DNA from 3 places in the Sphingomonas sp. BL2 genome. Region 3 is predicted to be linked to each of the others. Evidence: riboswitches for the same ligand, from Rfam matches in the RefSeq annotation. Region 3 holds a riboswitch; each other region holds the start of a gene.
What was found. A riboswitch is a leader RNA that binds a small molecule or an ion and turns the genes downstream of it on or off. The one in region 3 is predicted to bind cobalamin.
Positions count from the first base shown of each region.

Region 1: another riboswitch for cobalamin. It lies ahead of cobW (cobalamin biosynthesis protein CobW); the one in region 3 lies ahead of AC1ME3_RS06925 (TonB-dependent receptor).
Region 2: another riboswitch for cobalamin. It lies ahead of AC1ME3_RS02710 (TonB-dependent receptor plug domain-containing protein); the one in region 3 lies ahead of AC1ME3_RS06925 (TonB-dependent receptor).

Region 1 covers NZ_CM155261.1:3,209,371-3,217,220, forward strand. Annotated here, with positions in the region: gene cobI (precorrin-2 C(20)-methyltransferase) at 1-639, opposite strand, end outside; gene AC1ME3_RS14940 (precorrin-8X methylmutase) at 636-1,265, opposite strand; gene cobG (precorrin-3B synthase) at 1,266-2,411, opposite strand; gene cobN (cobaltochelatase subunit CobN) at 2,408-5,653, opposite strand; gene cobW (cobalamin biosynthesis protein CobW) at 5,662-6,699, opposite strand; cobalamin riboswitch at 6,800-7,012, opposite strand; gene AC1ME3_RS14960 (HoxN/HupN/NixA family nickel/cobalt transporter) at 7,243-7,850, opposite strand, start outside.
Region 2 covers NZ_CM155261.1:605,292-613,141, reverse strand. Annotated here, with positions in the region: gene budC (meso-2,3-butanediol dehydrogenase) at 1-365, opposite strand, end outside; gene AC1ME3_RS02720 (DUF4126 domain-containing protein) at 527-991, shown strand; gene AC1ME3_RS02715 (TonB-dependent receptor) at 1,040-3,103, shown strand; cobalamin riboswitch at 3,426-3,641, shown strand; gene AC1ME3_RS02710 (TonB-dependent receptor plug domain-containing protein) at 3,758-5,656, shown strand; gene AC1ME3_RS02705 (ABC transporter substrate-binding protein) at 5,653-6,453, shown strand; gene AC1ME3_RS02700 (FecCD family ABC transporter permease) at 6,611-7,579, shown strand; gene AC1ME3_RS02695 (ABC transporter ATP-binding protein) at 7,570-7,850, shown strand, end outside.
Region 3 covers NZ_CM155261.1:1,484,176-1,489,193, forward strand. Annotated here, with positions in the region: gene AC1ME3_RS06925 (TonB-dependent receptor) at 1-2,060, opposite strand, end outside; cobalamin riboswitch at 2,230-2,469, opposite strand; gene AC1ME3_RS06930 (hypothetical protein) at 2,794-3,528, shown strand; gene AC1ME3_RS06935 (DNA-packaging protein) at 3,518-4,948, shown strand.

The DNA of each region.
Region 1 (7,850 bases), 1.7 Mb from region 3:
GGCGTATTCGACCAGCCACGCTTCGGCCTCGCGCCCCGCAGCGGCGACCGCGCGGCGGAGCTTGGCGAGGTGGCGGCCGATCTTCATCACCACCAGCGCGTCGGTGTCGCGGATGCGGCGGACGAGGTCGTCTTCGGGGAGCGTGCCCATCAGGACCGTCAGTACGTCATCGCCCCAGGTGATCGGCACGCCGCTGGCCGTCCAAGCGCCGGACATGCCCGTGATGCCAGGCACGACCTTCACCGGCGCGATCGTCTGGAGGCGGGTATAGAGGTGCATGAACGAACCGTAGAAGAACGGGTCGCCTTCGCAGAGGACCACGACGTCCTCGCCTGCGTTTGCCAGCGTTGCGAGGCGGTCGATGCAGGTGGCGTAGAACGCGGACAGGCAGTCGTTGTAGCGCGAGTCCGAGACCGGGATCTCAGTGGTGACGGGGTATTCCATCGGGAATTCGATCACGTCGTCGCGGAGCATACCGTCGACGATCTTTCGGGCCTGGCCGGGACGTCCGGCCTTGCGGAAATACGCGATGTGGCGCGCGCCGCGGACGAGGCGGTCCGAGCGGACGCTCATCAGGTCCTGCGCGCCGGGGCCCAAGCCGACGCCGTGGATCGTGCCCCCAGTTCGTACGGGTGTCATTCGGTGCCGCTCGCTAGCGCGTTGATCGCGGCGACGGTGATCGCGCTGCCGCCCATCCGGCCCTCGACGACGACGCAAGGCACGGGCTGGTCGGTCCACAGCGCCGCCTTGGATTCGACTGCGCCGACGAAGCCGACCGGGCAACCGATGATCGCCGCGGGACGCGGGCAATCGGGGTCTTCGAGCATATTCAGGAGGTGGAACAATGCGGTCGGCGCATTGCCGATCGCGACGACGGCGCTGGCGAGATGCGGGCGCCAGAGTTCGAGTGCGGCGGCGGATCTGGTATTGCCCATCGTCCGCGCGAGTTCGGGCGTTTCCGGGGCGTGGAGCGTGCAGACGATGCGGTTGTCGGCGGGCAATCTGGCGCGGGTAATGCCTTCGGTGACCATGCGGGCGTCGCACAGGATCGGGGCGCCGGCTTGAAGCGCGCGACGCGCCTCGACTGCGAACGTCGGCGTGAAGCGGATGTGCTGGGCTAGGCCGACGAGCCCGGCGGCGTGGATCATGCGGACCGCGACGGGCTCCTCCTCGGGCGAGAAGCGGGCGAGATCGGCTTCGGCGCGGATCATCGCGAAGGACTGGCGGTAGATCGCCGCGCCGTCGGTTTCATAGGCGTAAGGCATTCAGGCGGCTCCGAACTGGACGAGGATCTGCGCGACGTCGAGGCCTGCGCGGGAGGGTGGTGCGCCGGCACGCGCGTCGAACGCGAGGTCGTAGCGGCCTTCGCGACCGGTGAGCGTGACGTCGGCGGGGGCGGCGTGCGCGCATCCCTTGGCGCAGCCGGAGACGTGGAGGCGGCCGGCGATGTGCGGCGCCAGGCGTCGGGCGAGCGCGCGCGTCTCGACACTGCCCTGCGGACAGGCTGGTGCGCCGACGCAGGCGTCCGCGTGAAGCGTTGGCGAGGCGGGGTCGGTGATGAAATCGACCGGGTCGGGTTCAATTAGAAGCGCCGCGTCGGCTTCGCAGATCGCGATATGCCAAGGGGTAATGCGGATCGCTTTAATTGCTCGCTCGGTGTCGACGTAGCGTGCCAGCGCGCTCGCTGTGATCCGACCGAATGGGAGGCCTAGTGCGAGTCCGAGGGAATGCTGTCCGACGTGAAGCGGTGGCGCGCTTGCGGCAGGATGGGTTGTTGGGGCTGCCCAATCCGGCAGTATGGCGCTGTGGCGTACCATGCGGCCACTGGCGATGCCGCCGCTGTCGACGAACCAGTGCGCGAGTGCGATCAACCGGTCGACTTCGGTGCCGGGCGATACTGGCGTGCCAAGGGTCCGGCCGTCGCCGCGGAGGATAAGCGTTCCAGATGCAGCGCGCTCGATGCGGAAGTCGGCGGGGGCGTCTTGCAACACCGGCGCTACGCCAGCGTCGATCGCGAAGCCGACCTTGCCGGGGAGTTCGGGCAGGTCCGCCAGACGCGCGCGCAAGTGTTCGGCGATGCGGTGGGTGTCGTCGCCCGTCCGCCATTCCGGCGCGACGAGGATGTTCGCGCGCGCTTCCCGGATCGGATCGGGATCGATGAGGCCGAGATCGAGCAGCGTGTCGATCAATGGACGCCAGCTATCCTCGCGGACGCCGCGGATCTGGAGGTTCGCGCGGCTGGTCAGGTCGATCAGGCCGTTGCCGTGCGTCGCCGCCGTGTCGCACAGGCCGAGCGTTTGCTCACGCGTCAGGCGACCGAGCGGTGGGCGGATGCGGACCAGCAGGCCGTCGCCCGCCATCATCGGGCGCCATGCGTCGGGGCACCAGCCTTGCACGACAAATGCGCTCATGCCGGCAGGTCCAGCGCTGCGAGGATCGAGTTGCGGCGGGTCGGCCAGAGGTCGGCGGCGTGCAGGGCTGCAAAACGCGCCTGCATCGCCGCGAGCGCGCCGGGGTTGGCTTCGGCGAGGAAGGCGTGGACGTCGTCGCGGCCCAGCGTGGCGTCGTAATAGAGGTCGATCAGTTCGGGACGGACTGCGCTGGCGAGATGCGCGAAGGCGCCGAGGTGATCGAGCGTGGCGGCGATCTCCGCGCCACCGCGAAAACCGTGGCGCATCATGCCGTCGACCCAGGCGGGGTGTGCCGCGCGGGCGTGGACGACGCGGGCGATCTCCTCGTTGAGCGGGCGGGCCTTGGCCTGGTTCGGATCGCGTGCGTCGAGATGGTAGAGCGTGGCGCTGCCCCCCGCGACCGCCTGTGCGGCGGCGAAACCGGCTTCGTGCGCGGCGTAGTCCGCGGCGAGGAGGAGGTCGGTTTCGGGCAGGTCCTGGACGTGGACGAAGGCATCGGCGGCGGCGACGCGGTCGCGGATGCCGGCGGGGTCGAAGCTGTCCTGGCCCCCTTCCCCATCGGCGTCGAGCGCGTGGCTGGAGGCGGACAGCCAAGCTTGGCCGGCGGTCAGGCGCGCTTCCGGCGTGTAGGTCTCGGCCGCGTCGCCCATGCTGAGGCCGTAGCGGCCGGGTTCGGGACCGTAGACGCGCGCGGTGGCTGGCTTGCCGACGAACGGGTTCCAATCGGCCGGTTCGTCGCGTGCGCCTAGGGCTCGAACGGTCTGGCCGAACATCGTGCAGAGTGTCGGGAAGGCGTCGCGGAACAGGCCGGATACGCGCAGGGTGACGTCGATGCGGGGGCGGTCGAAGTTGGCGAGCGGGAGGATCTCGACGCCCGTCACGCGGTCGGATTGCATGTCCCACACCGGTTCCGCGCCGAGCAGGTGGAGTGCCATCGCGAACTCTTCGCCCGCGGTCCGCATGGTGGCGGAGGCCCATAGGTCGACCACGAGGTTGCGCGGGTAGTCGCCGTGGTCCTGTAGGTGGCGGCGGACGAGTTCGTCGGCGAGCTTCATGCCTTGGGTATGGGCGGCGCGGGAGGGGACCGCGCGAGGATCGGTGGTGTAGAGGTTGCGGCCGGTCGGGAGGACGTCGGCGCGGCCTCGCCACGGGGAGCCGGAGGGGCCGGACGCGACGCGTTTGCCTTGGAGGGCCGACAGGAGACCGGCGCGTTCGCCGGCGCCGTGTTCGCCGCGGCCGTAGATGTGGAGGCCGTCACCGTACTGGCTCTCCTTCACGTCGCAGACGAACGTGTCGATGCGGGTGATCGCGTCGGCTTGGGATTGCGCGTCGTCGAGGCCCAGCGTAGCGGCGAGACCGGTGGCGGTGGCTTCGTCGCGGATGTCGCGTTGCAGGCGATCGCGGCGCGCGGGATCGAGTCCGTCGGCGTTGGAGAATTCGTCGAGCAGCGCTTCGAGGCGGCCGAGGCCGGCGCCGGTGCGCGTGCGTTCGAGCGGTGGCGGGACATGGCCGAGCGTGACCGCGCCGATGCGGCGTTTGGCTTGGGCTGCTTCGCCGGGGTCGTTGACGATGAACGGGTAGATGACGGGCATCGCGCCGGTCAGAGCCTCGGGCCAGCAGGCATCGGACAGCGCAACCGACTTGCCGGGGAGCCATTCGAGCGTGCCATGCGCCCCGACATGGACCAGCGCGTCGGTGCCGCGCGTGCGGAGCCACAGGTAGAAGGCGACATAGGCGTGGCAGGGGCAGCGCGAGAGGTCGTGATATTCCTCGGCGCGTTGATTGGTGCGGCCGCGTTCGGGTTGGAGGGCGACGAGCGCGCCGCCGTGGTCGATCGCGGTGAAAGCGAAATCTTCGGTCGGTTCGCCCCAGGTTTCCTGAAGGTCTTTCCGCAGGGTTTCGGGAAGGTGCGCGAGGGCTTTGCGGTACTCGGCGAGCGGCCAGTGAATGCGTGAGGTAGCTAGATCAGTTGCGTCAGGGGTGATCGCGTAGCCGGCCTCGATGAGGTCCGCGAGGATCGCTTGCGTGGAGGCTAGCGCGTCGAGGCCGACGGCGTGCGCCATCTGGTACGCCTTGCCGGGGTAGGTCGAGAGGACGATCGCGATGCGGTGGTCGGCTACCGGTTTGCTCGAGAGGGTCGTCCACGCTTCGATCCTCGCGGCGATGGCGGTGATGCGGGCTGGGTCGGCGCGGTGTTCGCGGCGGGTGTATTCCAGGTCGCCGTCGCGCGCGGCGGCTTCCTTGAAGCTGGCGACGCCGGCGAAGAGGCGGCCGTCCACTTCTGGAAGGACGACGTGCATGGCAAGGTCGGCGGGCGACAGGCCTCGGGTCGCGCCGATCCAAGCCGCGCGGTCGGAGGTGGCTAGCGCGATCTGGAAGACCGGAACGTTGGCACCGTCGAGCGGCGTGGTCTCGGCGGTGCCTCGTGCGGAGAAGGCGGTGGCGTTGACGATCGCGGCAGGCCTTAACGCTGTGGCCCAGCGGCTCAGCCAGCCGGCTGCGTCGGGGGCTTTCAGCGAGGGCGCGAAGAGGCCGATGACGTCGAAGCCTCGCGCGGTAAGCTCGACGTGAACCGCTTCGATCGGGTGGAGGTCCGCAGCGGTCAGGTACGAGCGGTAGAAGACGATCAGGACGCGGGGGCGTTTCGCGTTGAGCGCGAATGCGGCTGGGCACGTCACGCCGTCATTCGGCTGCCAGCCGCCGACGTCGGCGATCGCGCGGACGCCGGTGACCGGGCCGGCGTAAATGCCCGCGGCGAGCGCGAACTGCGCCAGTGCCGCTTGCGCCGCGACGGCGCCGCCGGTGTCGCAGAGATGCGCCAAACGGCGGAGCGTCGAGAGCGGGATCGTCGAGGCGGCGTCGAGGCGGCTGTCGATGCGACCGTCTGCTGCGAGGACGGCGAGCGCGATGCCCTGCTCCCGCGCGAGGTTCTCGACCTGTTGCAGGCCGTAGCTCCAATACGACCGCCCGCCGATCAGCCGGATGAGGATGCCCTTCGCGCCCGCCAGCGTCTGCTCGACATAGGTGTCGACCGACAGCGGATGCTGGAGCGCGGTCAGGTTGGCGAGGCGTAGCGACGGCAGCCGGCTTCCGGCCGCATCCGCACGTTTCCAGCCCGCGGCGAACGCGCCGAGGTCACCGTCGGAGAAGGACAGGACGACGAGGTCCGCGGGGGATTGGGCGAGGTCCTGCGGGACCGCGCTTTCCTCCAGCCCGTGGGTCTCGCGGAAGACGACGTGCATCGTGGGCCTCAGTCGTCCAGCGCGGCCTTGATGCGGGCCTCGTCGATCCGGTCGTGCTCGGCGATGACCACGAGTTGCGTGCGGCGCGGTTCGTCGGCACGCCAAGGGCGGTCGTATTGCGTACGGACGCGCGCGCCGACAGCCTGGACGAGCAGGCGCATGGGCTTGCCGGTGACGGCGGCGTAGCCCTTCACGCGGAGGATGTCGGCGCCGCGGGCGAGCGCCTCGATCTTCGCGGTCAGGTCGGCGGGGTCGGCGATCTCGCCAAGCTCGACGACGACGCTGTCGAAGTCGTCATGCTCGTGATCGTCCTCGCCGTCGTGATGCGAGGGGCGGCTGGCGATGTCGTCTTCGGCCGCGGCGTTCAGGCCGAGGATCACGCGGGGATCGATGATGCCGTCGGTCAGGTCGATCACCGGGAGCGGCCGTGCGGACTCCGCGGTGATGACGGCGCGTGCCTTGGCGACGCCTTCGGGGCCGGCGAGATCGACCTTGGTGAGCAGGACGAGATCGGCGCAGGCGAGCTGGTCCTCGAACACTTCCGACAAAGGCGTCTCGTGATCGACGCTCGGGTCGGCGGCGCGCTGGGCGTCTAGCGCGGCGACGTCAGGCGCGAACCGCCCCGCGGCGACCGCCTCGGCATCGGCGAGCGCGATGACGCCGTCGACGGTGATGCGCGAACGGATCGCGGGCCAGTCGAACGCCTTCAGCAGCGGCTTGGGCAATGCGAGCCCGGACGTCTCGATCAGGATGTGATCGGGGCGCGGGTCGAGCGCGAGGAGCGCCTCGACGGTCGGAATGAAGTCGTCGGCTACCGTGCAGCAGATGCAGCCGTTCGCCAGCTCGATCACGTTCTCGGCCGGGCAATCGGGGATCGCGCAGCCCTTCAGGATGTCGCCGTCGATGCCGAGCGTGCCGAACTCGTTGACGACGACGGCGAGACGACGACCGCCGGCGTTGCGGATCAGGTGGCTGATGAGCGTGGTCTTCCCGGCTCCGAGAAAGCCGGTGACGATCGTGACGGGGACCTTTGAAAGATCGGGCATTGGTATTCTCCTGCGAGCACACGCACGCACGACCATAGGGCCGCACGCGTTCGTCGCTCAGACGGAGTACCGTGCCGCGACCATCCCCTGGATCGTAGCAAGAGCGACCGTTGCGCTGGCAGGTCTCCTGGCTCGCGGGTCGAGGCTCGACGTACGCCTTCCCAGGTTTTCACCCAGTGGCTGCCCTTCTCGTGAAGGGCGTGTGCGTCTCGCTCACCGCTTACAGTTGCAGGGACAGCCGCGGCATTGGGAGGAACTCCCGCACCGCATTCCCATTCAAGCCCCGAAGGGCACCGGCGCGATCTGTGAGGTTCGGTGAAACCGAGCCTCGAGGGTTGGTTAGAGTAATTCCGAGAGCGTGCCAATTCGCATATCGGTAGTTTTCGATCCTCCCCCGCCAGGGGGAGGTGGCACCGGAGGTGACGGAGGGGGCGGACACGGAACAAACGTGATCGCCGTCCTCCCCCTCCGTCGCTTCGCGCCACCTCCCCCTGGCGGGGGAGGATCGAGAGCGCGTCGAGCTTGGGGAACGGAAGAGCTAGCCTATCCGTGCACGACTTCGATCTCGTCGAATCGTTTCCAGCGGTAGATCGCGAAGCTCAGCACCCAGCAGAGCACGAACAGGCCGATGATCGCGAAGCCAAGGCCGTTGAAGTTCTCGCCGAGCGCCGTTGCGACATCCCATATGCCGCCGGTGAAGCCGAGCTTCGATCCGAGCAGCGCCAGCGTCTCGATCCCGCCGATCGCGATCGCGACGATCGCGGAGATCAGCGTGATGGTAATGTTATAGTAGAGCTTGCGGATCGGCTTCACGAACGCCCATTCATAGGCACCAAGCATGACGACGCCGTCCGCCGTGTCGACCAGCGCCATGCCGGTCGCGAACAGCACGGGGAGGACTAGGACGACACCGATCGAGAGACCGTCGGCGGCCTGGCTTGCTGAGAGGCCGAGGATCGCGACCTCCGTTGCCGTGTCGAAACCGAGGCCAAACAGGAAGCCGAGTGGCGCCATGTGCCAGCTCCGCGTGACCAGCCGGAACATCGGGCGGAACAGACGTGCGAGCAGCCCGCGGTTGCCGAGGAGGAGGTCGAGGTCCTCCTCGACATAGGTGCCGCCGCCGCGGACATGGCCGAAGGTGCGCCACACCG
Region 2 (7,850 bases), 880 kb from region 3:
GCGGCGCGGCTCATGTGGACGACGCCGTAGAGGTCGGTTTCGATGACCTTGGTGAATTGGGAGAGGTCGCCCTCGTCGAGCTTGCCGAGATGGTCGACACCGGCGTCGTTGACGAGCACGTCGATGCGGCCGAACTTGTCGTTCGCATGCGCTACCAGCGCCTCGCAAGCGGCCATGTCGGAGACGTCGGTTTCGAGCGTTTCGACGGTCGTGCCGTCGAGGCTGGCCGCGACCTTCGCGAGGCCGTCCGCGTCCTTGTCGCCGAGTACCAGCGTCGCGCCCTCCGCGGCGAAACGACGCGCGGCACCTTCGCCGATGCCGGAGGCGGCACCGGTGATCACCACGATCTTGTCATCGAATCTCATCGATCTGTGTCCTGAAGCTTTGGGGGGATACCGCGATGAACGACCGACATGCGTCCGGGTTTCCGTGCTGAATCAAGGAGATCGCCCGTTCTCCCCAACGGCGGACCCTGGCCGGTCTCGCGTGCGTTGATGCGCTCGAACCTGCTTTCCCGGAGATCATCATGCTCGCATCCTTCCTGATGGGCCTTGTCGGTGGCCAGCGCGCGATGACGCCGCTCGCCGCAGTCGCCATCGCCGCCGCTCGTGACGAACTGCCCGCCGACCATGGTGCGCCGAAGCTGCTGTCGCATCCCGTCGTCGCGGCGGGTGCGCTGGCACTCGCGATCGGCGAGATGGCGGGGGACAAGCAGAAGACCGCGCCCGACCGGATCGTCGCGATCGGTCTGGCCGCGCGGTTCGTCACGTCAGCGATCGCGGGCGCGTCGCTCGTCCCGCGGCGGCAGCGGTGGATCGGCGCCGCGGTCGGTGGACTGACGGCGGTCGCGGCGTCCTATCCCGGCTGGCGTGCGCGGATGGCGGCGATGTCGCAGTACGGCCAGACGCCGACGGGGTTCGTCGAGGATGCGGTGGTTCTTGGCGGCGCGGCGGCGATTGTGCGCAACGCGGCGAAGCTCGGCGCGGCCTGACGTCGGAGGCGTATTCCGGGCGGGCGGAAAAGCTGCCATGCGGCGGCGATGATCCGTATCTCGCTCTCTACGCTCGCCTTCGTGTTGATTTCGTCCGGTGGCGCGGTCGCGCAGACGACCGTCGCGCCTGGCGACCAGCCGGCTGACATCGTCGTCACCGGGCGCGGGCTAGCCGATGCGCCCGGCGATCGTGCGTACGACGTCGTCACGATCGATCGCGCACGGATCCAGGCGAACGCGAGCAATCGGCTGGAGAGCGTGCTGGCCGACGTCGCGGGGCTCCAGCAGTTCCGCCGGTCGGATTCGCGCAGTGCCAACCCGACTAGCCAAGGCATTTCGCTGCGCGGGATCGGCGGCAATGCGTCGAGCCGCGCGCTGCTGATCTTCGACGGTGTGCCGCAGGCGGATCCGTTCGGCGGCTGGGTCGCGTTCCCTGCCTATGCGACGGGGCGGCTCGGGCGCATCCGTGTGACGCGCGGCGGCGGTAGCGGGTATCAGGGGCCGGGTGCGCTGGCCGGGACGGTCGAGCTCGAGAGTGCGACGCCGGACCGGGCGGCGCCTTTCCAGGGCAGTGTCGCGTATGGCAGCCGGGATTCGGTCGATGCTCAGGGGTCGGCTGCACTGGTGCGCGGGTCGGGGTTTGCGACCCTGTCCGGCGCTTACGCGCGGGGGGATGGCTTCACCCCGACCGTCGAGGAGAGCCGGGGGATCGTCGATCGCGCCGCGCCGTACGAGCAGGCGTCGGGGGCGTTGCGGACCGTGGTCGGGATCGGTGCGAAGACCGAATTACAGATGAATGCGAGCGCGTTCACCGATCGGCGCGACCGGGGCAGCGACTTCACCGACAACAAGAGCGAAGGCGCGGATGCGAGCGTCCGGCTCGTCGGGCGCGGGCGCTGGGGCTATTCAGCGCTGGCATATCTGCAGACCCGGGCGTTCGCGAGCAGCTTCAACAGCATCAGTGCCGCGCGGACGACCGCGATCCAATCGTTGAATCAGTATAATACGCCCGCGACCGGGCTTGGCGGACGGATCGAGATCGCGCCGCCGCTGGGCGAGAGCATTACGCTCCGTCTGGGCGCGGATGTTCGCGATGTCAGCGGCAAGACGCAGGAGCTGTACACGTTCGTCAACGCAGCGCCGACGCGGCGGCGCGAGGCCGGCGGGCGCACGACGACGACGGGTGTGTTCGCGGATGGGAGTCTTCTCGCGGGCGACTTCACGTTCAGCCTGGGTGGCCGGGTCGACTGGTGGTCGATCGACGGTGGCTATCTGTCCGAACGGCCGCTGGCGGGCGGCGCTGCGTTGACCAATCTGCGCTATGCCGATCGCGATGGCAGCGAGACGACCGGCCGGGCGGGCGTAGCGTATCAGCCGGTCGAGGCGATCACGTTGCGCGCGGCCGGGTATCGCGGGTGGCGCCTGCCGACGCTCAACGAGCTGTATCGGCCATTCCGCGTCGGCAACGATGCGACCGCGGCGAACGCACTGCTGTCGCCGGAGCGGCTGACCGGGGTCGAGGGCGGGGTGACGCTGACGCCTGCGCCGGGCGTGAGCATTGCCGCGACCTATTTCTACAACCGGCTGAAGGATGCGGTGGCGAACGTCACGACGACCAATCCGCCGCAGGTGTTGCCGGGTGTCACCACCTACCGTGTTCGCCAGAACCTCGACGCGATCCGCGCGCATGGGTTCGAGCTGGATGCGGCGTATCGACCCGGTCCGATTGGCGTGCAGGCGTCGTGGTCGCATACGAATTCGACGGTCGAGGGTTCGGGGATCACGGCTGCGCTGGACGGCTTGCGACCGGCGCAGACCCCGCGCGATCAGGTATCGGGGACGGTCGACTGGCGGCGCGACGCGGCGGCGCTGTCGCTGACGGTGCGGCATATCGGCCAGCAGTTCGATGACGACCAGAATACGCGGGTGCTCGATCCGGCGACCACGCTGGATGCGTATGCGGCGCTGCCGATCCTGCGATCGCTGGTGGCTGAACTGCGCGGAGAGAATCTGTTCAATGAGCGCGTCGAGGCAGGGATCAGCGGCGCGAACATTGTCGAGCGCGCCATGCCGAGGACGATCTGGGTCGGGCTGCGATACGGGCTTCGGTAAGAGTCAATCCGCCCGCAGCCAGGGAAAGAAAGACAGCATGTTTCCCCGCGAAGGCGGGGACCCAGACTGGGCTCCCGCCTTCGCGGGAGAACAAGGAAGGGAAAGCGACGTCCCGACTAACACGCCACCTCCCCGGCGGAGGCCGGGGCCTAGTTGGCGAGGTCGCAGTAACGACGGACCACGCGCAGTTAGCGACGTTTCCCAACTGGGCCCCGGCCTCCGCCGGGGAGGTGCGATGGGCTGTGCCAACCCTACCTCAGCGCGCGCTATCGCGGGTCGATGCTCCTTATCCCCCGCGTTGACCCGTGTCTGGCGCACGACTAATGCCACCCCCGTGAAGGGTTCCCGGCAACGGGATCAAAAGGGAAGTCGGTGCGCGGCCGGGTCGTCACGATCCAAATCCGCAAGACCGGCGCTGTACCCGCAACTGTGACCGGATAGCGGCCACCCCTAATATGCCACTGGGTCTCGACCTGGGAAGGCGGGGTGGGCGCGGCGACCCGGAAGCCAGGAGACCTGCCCCTCACGGTCGATCCACTGCGCGGGCGGGTGTCCGGCGCGGACGAGTGCTCCGGTCTTGCCGGGTTTCCTCGAGCGAGAGACGTCTGGCCGCCCGGCGAATGGTCGCTGGCGGTTCTGGTTAGGACGCAGCCGATGACGAAATTCTTCCTTCTCCTGAGTGCCGCGGCGATCGCATCGCCCGCCTATGCGCAGGACATTCCCGACGCCGACGCCCCCGAAATCGTCGTCACCGCGACCCGCGCGGCGCAACCGCTGAGCGAGATCGGCCAAGCCGTGACCGTGATCGACCGCGCCGAGATTGAGCGCCGCCAGACCACCATCGTCTCCGACCTGCTCGCGACCACGCCCGGCGTCACTGTCACGCGCAACGGCACAGTCGGCGCACTGACCAGCGTCCGCATCCGCGGTGCCGAGGCGGACCAAACGCTCGTCGTGATCGACGGCGTGCGCGTCAACGATCCGTCGTCGACCGGCGGCGGATTCAACTTCGGCAACCTCCTGTCGAGCTCGGTCGAGCGGATCGAAATCTTGCGCGGCCCGAACTCTGTGCCGTGGGGCAGCCAGGCGATCGGCGGCGTCGTCAACATCATCACCGCCGCGCCGACCGAAGGCGTGCAGGCGCGCGCCAACGCCGAATATGGCTATGCCGACAGCGTGTTCGCGAGCGCGGGCGTGTCGGGCAAGTCGGGGCCGGTGTCCGGATCGCTGACCGGCGGATATCTGCGCACCGATGGCATCTCGTCCGCGGCCAGCGGCACCGAGCGCGACGGCTATCGCCAATATGGCACGACCGGGCGGGTCGGCGTCGAGTTCGCGCCGGGCATCGGCCTCGACCTGCGCGGCTATTTTGCCGACAGCAAGGTCGACATCGACGACGGTTTCGACCCGAAGACGTTCGTGGTCGCGGACAGCCTTGCCTACGGCACCACGCAGGAGCTGTACGGCTATGCTGGCCTACATGCGAACCTCGCCGATGGCCGGTTCAACAACCGCGTGGCGTTCACGATCGCCGATATCAACCGCGACAATTACTCGCAGCCCGGCGGGGATGTGACGTTTCTCGGCCGCGGCCGCAGCGAACGCTACGAGTATCAGGGCGACTTCCGTCCGCTCGACCAGATGCGCGTCGTCGCCGGCGTCGAGCGCGAGAACAGCCGCTTTAACGACGGCTTCACCTTCGCGCATACCGGCATCACCAGCGTCTACGGTCAGCTGATCGTCAAGCCGCTCTCCATCCTCACGATCACGGGCGGCGTCCGCAACGACGACCATGACGATTTCGGCAGCCACACGACGTTTGGCGCGAACGCTGCACTGGCGTTGCGCACCGGCACCACCGTCCGCGCGAGCTATGGCGAGGGCTTCAAGGCACCGACCTTGTACCAGCTCTTCTCCGAATACGGGAACCGTGGCCTCGCTCCAGAGACCGCGCGCAATTTCGATATCGGCGTCGAACAGGCGTTCCTCGGCAACCGGGTCCGCACAGGCGTCACCTATTTCAATCGCCGCACGCGCAACCAGATCGACTTCCGCGATTGCAGCCCGACCGAGCTGGAGACGCCCAATTCGATCTGCGCCAAGCGCCCGTTCGGCGTCTACGACAACGTCGCGCGGGCCGAAGCGGACGGCGTCGAATTCACGCTCGCGCTGCGCCCGGTCGACGCGCTGACGCTGACCGCAAACTACAGCTATATCGATACGGAGAACCGCTCTATCGGGGACAATTTCGGCAATGATCTCGCGCGCCGCCCCAAGCAGACCGCGAGCGTCGACGCCGATTACCGGTTCGCGTTCGGCCTCTCCGTTGGCGGCACCGTGACGATGGTCGGCGACAGCTTCGACGAGGCGAGCAATACCACGCGTCTCGACGGCTATGCGCTGGCCGGCGTGCGTGCGGAACTGCCGATCGGGGAGCGGTTCGCGGTCTATGGCCGCATCGATAACCTGACCGACTCGCGGTACGAGACGATTGCGGGCTACGGCAATTACGGCCGCGCGGCCTATGGCGGCGTGCGGTTGCGGCTGAAGTGAGGCGTGGGGCGATCCTCCTCGCGCTCCTGCTCGGGGGCTGCGCAAAACCCCCTGGCGCGGGAGTAGGCGGGGGGATCGTCTCGACCAATCCGTGCGTGGATTCGGTGCTGGTCCGCATCCTGCCGCCTGCACGGATCGCCGCGATCAGCCATTATTCGCAGGATCCCTCCGCGACCTCGATCTCGATCGCCGTCGCGCGCAGGTTTCGCGGGATCGCCGGGACCGCGGAGGAGGTGATCGCGCTCCACCCCGATCTGGTCATCGCCAGCACCTACACGCCGCCCGCGACGCAGGCGGCGTACGCGCGCGCCGGTTTGAAGACGTTGCTGGTCGGCATCCCCGACTCGATCGCGGAGAGCCAGGCGCAGGTCACGCAGATCGCCCAAGCGGTCGGTGCGCCCGTGGGCGGAGCGCGGATCAACGCGGAAATCGACCGGGCGGTGACGCGCTGGAGCCGCGAGGACGGCGCTTCGCCGAGCGCGTTGCTCTATATCAGCGGCGATCTCGCGACCGGGGGGAGCACGTTGCTGAACGACATGATGACGCGCGTCGGCTTCCGCAACGCCGCCGCGAGCTACGGCCTGACGCACACCGGCACGCTATCCGCCGAGACGATCGTGACGCAGCCGCCCGCCGTCGTGATGGCCCCTGAACGCGCCAGCCGTGGCACGACACTGCGCCGCCGCCTGCTGCCGAACACGCCGCAAGCCGTCTTCCCGCGCGTCCTGATCAATTGCGGCGGGCCTACCATCGCGCCTGCGCTCGAACGCCTCGCCGCGATCCGGGCGGGGCTGTGATGCGACACGCATACGACAACCACCCCGGCGGAGGCCGGGGCCCAATTGGAGTAGCCGAGGTAACGGAGTGCTGCGCGCCGTCACGACCGTCCCCCAATTGGGCCCCGGCCTGCGCCGGGGTGGTGGCGGTGGTTGGTATGGGCGAGGAGGCGCTCTTATGACACGCACGCCTAAACTCCTCGCGCTCGGCCTGCTCGTAGTCTTTCTGTTCGTCCTGTCGCTGGGTTGCGGGAAAGTATGGGTGCCGCTCGACGCCTGGTTCTCGATCGACCCGCGCTGGTGGATCATCATCGAGCTCCGCCTGCCGCGCGCAGTGCTCGGGCTCGCGCTCGGCGCAACGCTCGGCCTGTCGGGGGCGGTGCTGCAAGGCTATCTCCGCAACCCACTCGCCGACCCGGCAGTCGTTGGCGTATCATCGGTCGCGGCGCTCGCAGCGGTTGCGGCGATCGTGTTTGGGCTCGGCTCCGGCCCCGCGATCTTCGCCGCCGCGATGCTCGGCGCAGGCGGCGCGGTCGCATTGCTCGCCGCGCTGACGTGGCGGTCGCCGAGCGCGATCACCTTCATTCTCGCGGGCACGGTGCTGTCGAGCCTCGCCGGCGCGCTGACCGCGTTCCTGATCTCGATCGCGCCGAACCCCTATGCGGTCGCCGAAGTGATCGACTGGATCATGGGCGCGCTGACCGATCGCGGCTGGGATGACGTGACGCTCGCGCTGCCGCCAATGGCGGTCGGTGCGGTGCTGCTGTTGCTCACTGGCCGCTCGCTCGATGCATTGGCGCTGGGCGAGGCGGCGGCGCGGTCGCTCGGGACACGCATGGGCCGTGTTCGGTTGCTGGTCGTGCTCGGCACCGGCCTCGTCGTCGGTGCAGGGGTCGCAGTTACCGGCGTGATCGGGTTTGTCGGGCTGGTCGTACCGCACCTCCTGCGGCCGATCTTCGGCCACCGCCCGAGCGCCTTGCTACTCCCCTCCGCGCTCGGTGGAGCGGCGCTCGTGCTCGCTGCCGACAGCCTCGTCCGTCTTGCCCCCGGTGCTGGTGAAATCCGGCTCGGCGTCGCGATGGCGATGATCGGCGCGCCGTTCTTCCTCGGATTGCTGGTCAGGGAAAGAGGTCGCGCATGGATCTGATCATCGACGCACTGGGCGTGAAGCTCGGCAAGCGCGCTGTTCTTAGCGACGTCTCTGCACATCTCCGCCCCGGCCGCGTCACCGCGATCCTCGGCCCCAATGGCGCCGGCAAGAGCACGCTCATCAAGGCGGCCGCCGCGCTCGTCGATCGCAGCACCGGCAGCGTCCGCCTCGATGCGCAGGACGTCGCCAGTATGGACCCGCGCGCCCGAGCCCGTTCGGTCGGCTATCTCCCGCAGGACGCGACCGTGCATTGGAACATCGTAGCTCG
Region 3 (5,018 bases):
TGCGGCGTTGCGGCGTAGGAAAGCGTCGCGTCCACCGTGGTGTAGCTGGGGACGCGGAAGCCGTTGGCATTGTCCGAATAGCGGCGGCCGACGTAGCGCAGCCCGGCGCGTGCCTGAAGTGCACGTGTCGCGTTCCAGCGCAGCCAGAGATTGGCGAGCGTCTCGGGCACGTCGGGCGGCGTGTTGCCGTTGAAGCTGGTGCCGCCGGAGATGAAGTCGTCGAACGTCGCGTCGAGGATGCTGCCGTTGGCGTCGATCCCGATACCGTAGGGCAGGTCGAGCGCCACCGCCGCCTCGATCCCCTTGGCCGATCGCTGTCCGACCTGCTCGATCGGGCTGGTCGCGGTCTGTTGCGCCAGGAGGCGTTTCTTGACGACGCGGTAGGCGGCCAGCGTCGCGGTGCCGTGGCCGTCGAGGAACACCGCCTTCGCGCCGACCTCGACCTGGTCGCCGACCGCGTTGCTGAACTGCACCTGCCCGGTCGAATAGGTGGTCAGCGTGCCGAGCGGGTCCACGCCCGTCGCATATTGCGCGTACAGCGAGACGGTCGGGATCGGCTGATAGACGCTCCCGACGCGCCAGGTCACGTTGTGCAGCCGCTTGTCGAGCGCGAACGTCTCGGTGGAGACGCCGCTGGGATAGTCGATCGTCCAGCGTCGTACCTTGTCGCGCTCGTAACGTATCCCGCCGACGATCGAGAGGTGCGTCCCGAGCTTCAGGCGATCCTCCGCGAAGAGCGCGTATTCGTCGGTGCGCGTGCGATAGCGCGGCGCGATCCCCTGCGTGTCGACGATCAGGCCGGGATCGAAGGCGAAGGGATCGACCTCGGAGATTTGAGGGTCCGAACCGAAATTGTGCGAATAGGTCAGCTTGATGAGGTTGACGTCGAAGCCCGCGACGAAATCATTGTCGATGCCGTCCGCGATCGGGGTCTTGAGCGTGAGGCTGGCCTGATCGCCCCATTGCGTCTGGTCGTGGACGATACCGGTCATGTCGGTGCGGAAGATGCGCCCTGGCGTGCCCGCATCGGCGTTATACCCGTTGGGACAGAAACCATCCGCAGCGATCCAGCAATAGCTTTCGAGGTTGAGCCAGGAACGCTTGGACGTCAGGCGATACGCCTGGTTGCTAAGCGTGAGCGTATCGCTGGGCGTCCAGTCGACCTGCACCGTCGAGCGGTTGTCGCGGTAGCGGATGTAGCCGTCGCGCGTGTTGTAGTTGCGCTCCCGATTGGCGTCGTCGAGCCGGCCGTCGATCAGCGGCGTACCGAAATAGCGCATCGGGTTCTGGTTGCCGTAGTCGTCACGGGCGGTGACGACGAGCGTGTCGGTCGGCGCCCAGCGTAGCGTGGCGGAGAGCGCATAGCTGCGCGACTGGCCGCGATCGACATAGCCGTCCGATCGTCGGTAGCTGCCGTCGATGCGGTAGGCGAGGCGGTCGGTGATCGGCCCCCCAGCGCCGGCCGCGACGTGAAAACTGTCCTGCGAACCATAGCCGATCTCGCCTTCGACCTCGGTGTGCTGCGTATCCGGTTTGCGCATCAGGACGTTCACCGCGCCCCCCAGCGCGCCCTGGCCGTACAGCACGGAGGCGGGACCGTTGAGGATGTCGATGCGCTCGACCATCCACGGATCGGTCGGGAAGGTGATCGTGCCCGCCGACGGGAACAACCGCACGCCGTCGATGAGCTGGAGCACCGAACCCTGGCCGCTGAAGCCGCGGGCGGCGAGCGCGGTGCCGCCATTGCCGGGGTTGCCAGCGTTGCTGATGCCCGGTGCGCGGCTCTCCGCGTCGATCACGGACATGTCGCCGCGCGCGCGGATCGTATCGCCATCGATCACCGAGATCGTCGCGGGGGTCTCGAGCGGGGTGAGGCCGAGGCGGCTGCCAGTCGTGTTGACCGTGGTCAGCGTGTCCTTCGCGTGCTGGCCGACGACCAGTATGTCTTCGGTGTTGGCGGTTGTGCTGGCGGGCGGCGCGGATTGTGCGCCGGTCGGTGTCGCGAACGCAGGCGACAGCAAAGCCCCCGCAAGTGCGAGGCGAGATGTCAGGAATGGCATTACGGTAATTCCCCGGAGCGTCTAGCGAACCCGGCAAGGACCTCCCGCGAACGGCCGGCATCCGCGCCAGCCGGACGCCATCGCGACCGACACGCATGCCCGTGCGGTCCTCACCGCACACGTCGTCGCTCGACGGAGTACCGTGCCGCGGCCACCCCCTGGGCCAGGCAAGAGCGACCAGACGCCGGCAGGTCTCCTGGCTCACGGGTCGTCACACGATGCACGGCCTTCCCAGGCCGTGCGTGACATCACGCCTGGCCCAGTGGCTGCCCCTTTCGTTCGAGAAAGGAGCGATATGCATCGCGCTCGCCGCTTACAGTTGCAGGGACAGCCTCGGCTTCGAACGGCGAACCATCCTCACCGCGTTCCCTTTTAAGTCCCTCTCGGGACACCGACGCGATCATGTCGACCTGCTCCGATGGAGCTGGTCGACGGGAAGGGTGTATCCGGATCGACGGCTGCGGGCAATCGCCACGGGGAACCGTCGCGGACCGCGCGGGGTGAACCATATAGGTTAAAACAGCTTGACATCGTCACGCTCGTTCGGTACATAACAAGAACGCTGAAGAATTGCGGGTTGGGCTGGGTGGCTTGGCTGCGGAGACGAGGGGCCGGGACGGTCGGGGTGGGAGCCTCGGGCGTTGCCGGCCCTCGTTGCGTTCTGGCGGGTTTGTTCATGAGGTAGCGGGGGCGCGGTATGATGGGCTTTCGGAAGGTGGGAGATAGTGCCGGCGTGGGCACGGGTGCTTTGGCGGACGGGCGGCGCGGGACGATCGTGAACGGGAGCAGGAACCGGGGGATCCAGAGGCGGGCGCTGCGGTACGACGGATGGACCAAGCCGCGGCGGGCGGAATTCCTGCGGGCGCTGGGGACGACGTGCAACGTCAGGGCGGCGGCGGCGAGTGTCGGGCTGGCGTTGAGCGGTGCGTATGCGTTGCGGCTGCGCGACCCGGTCTTCGCCGCGTCTTGGGCGGCGGCGCTGGCTGGTGGCTATGACCGGCTCGAGGAGGCGTTGCTGGCGGCGGCGATCGCGGGGTTGAGCGGCGACTGGGGGGAGGAGACGCGCGAGGCGGCGGCTGGGGCGGGGACTGGCGGTGAGGGCGATGTGGCGCTCGATGCTGGGGTGGAGGCGGGGCTGGGGACGGGACCCGATACCGGAGTCGTGCGGCTGGCAGGCATGCAGGCGGTGCAGGTCGCGCTGGCGATGCTGGGCCGGTATCGCGCGGCGCAGGCTGAGGGCGGCAAGCGCCAGAAGACGCGGCATCGGCGGGCGTCGCCCGAACAGACCAATGCCTCGATCGCGAAGAAGCTGGATGCGCTGGCGAAACGGCTGGCGCCGCCGGTCGCGGTGATCGTGCTGGGGGCACCGTCGGATGATGACGGGTCTTCTCCGGTGGCGCCTCCTGAGAAGCCCCCTGAGAAGCCCCCTGCGAAGCCTCCTGAGAAGGACGTTCGGCATGAGCGATGACCGGTCTGGTGCGGGCACGCCTGGCGGGGGTTCGGACGGCGTGGGGGAGGACGGCGTGGGGGGTGAAGGCGATGCGGGGGATAGCCGGGATGTGATCGCCGAGCTGGCGGCGTTGCCGGCGGCGCGGCGGGCGCGGCTGGTCGGGACGCTGACCCCGGCCGAGCAGCATGAGCTGAACGATCGCTGGTCCGTCTGGGCGCATCCGGGGCAGTGCCTCGACGGTCGGCGCATCGGTGATCGGATCGCGGCGGACGACTGGCGGATCTGGGTGATTTTGGCCGGGCGCGGGTTCGGCAAGACGCGGGCCGGGGCGGAGTGGGTCAGCCAGGTCGCGCGGGACAATCCCGACGCCCGGATCGCGCTGGTGGGGGCGACCATCGACGATGTGCGGCGGGTGATGATCGAGGGGGAGAGCGGGCTGCTCGCCGTCGCGCGCGATGACGAGGACCCGGTGTGGCGGGCTGGGCTGGGGGAGCTGCGGTTTGCCAATGGGGCGTTGGCGTCGGCGTATTCGGCGGAGGCGCCGGAGGGGTTGCGCGGGCCGGAGCATCACGTGGCGTGGTGCGACGAGGTCGCCAAGTGGCGCAACGGGAAGGCGACGTGGGATAACCTGATGATGGGGCTTCGGCTGGGGACGCTGCCGCGGATCGTGGTGACGACGACGCCGCGGCCGGTGGCGTTGTTGCGGCGGATATTGGCGCTGCCGGGGGTGGTGCGGTCGCAGGGGCGGACGCGGGATAACGTGCATCTGCCGGCGAGTTTCGTGGAGTCGATGACCGCGTCCTATGCGGGGACGCGGTTGGGGCGGCAGGAGCTGGATGGTGAGCTGATCGAGGATGTTGTCGGCGCGTTGTGGACGCGGGAGCTGGTGGAGTCTCGGCGGGTGGCTTTTGCACCGGCCGTCGTGCGGGTTGTCGTTGGGGTGGATCCTCCCGCCGGGAGTGTGTCCGGGGGGCCTGGGGATGCTTGCGGGATCGTGGTGGTGGCGCTCGGGGATAACGGGTTTGCGTATGTGCTGGAGGACGCCAGCGTGTCCGGGGCTAGTCCCGAGGGGTGGGCTCGGGCGGTGGCGGAGTGCGCGGCGCGGCATGGGGCGGACCGGGTGATCGCGGAGGCTAACCAGGGGGGGACTATGGTGGGGAGTGTTCTTTCTGGCGCTGATCGCGCGATGCCGGTGAAGCTGGTGCATGCTTCGCTGGGGAAGGTGGCGCGGGCTGAACCGGTGGTGGCTTTGTATGAGTCTGGGCGGGCCTGGCATGTGGGGGCTTTTCCGGACCTGGAGGATGAGCTTTGCGGGCTGATCGCGGGCGGGGGGTATGAGGGGCCGGGGCGGTCGCCTGATCGGGCCGATGCGCTGGTGTGGGCGATGACCGAGGTGATGCTGGGGCCGCGGGCTCGGGTTTCGGTGCGGGTGCTTTAGGGGTGGCCCTCTCCCCTTTGGGGAGAGGGAAGGAGGAGCTCTTGCGACGGGAGGGTGAGGGGTGGTTGGG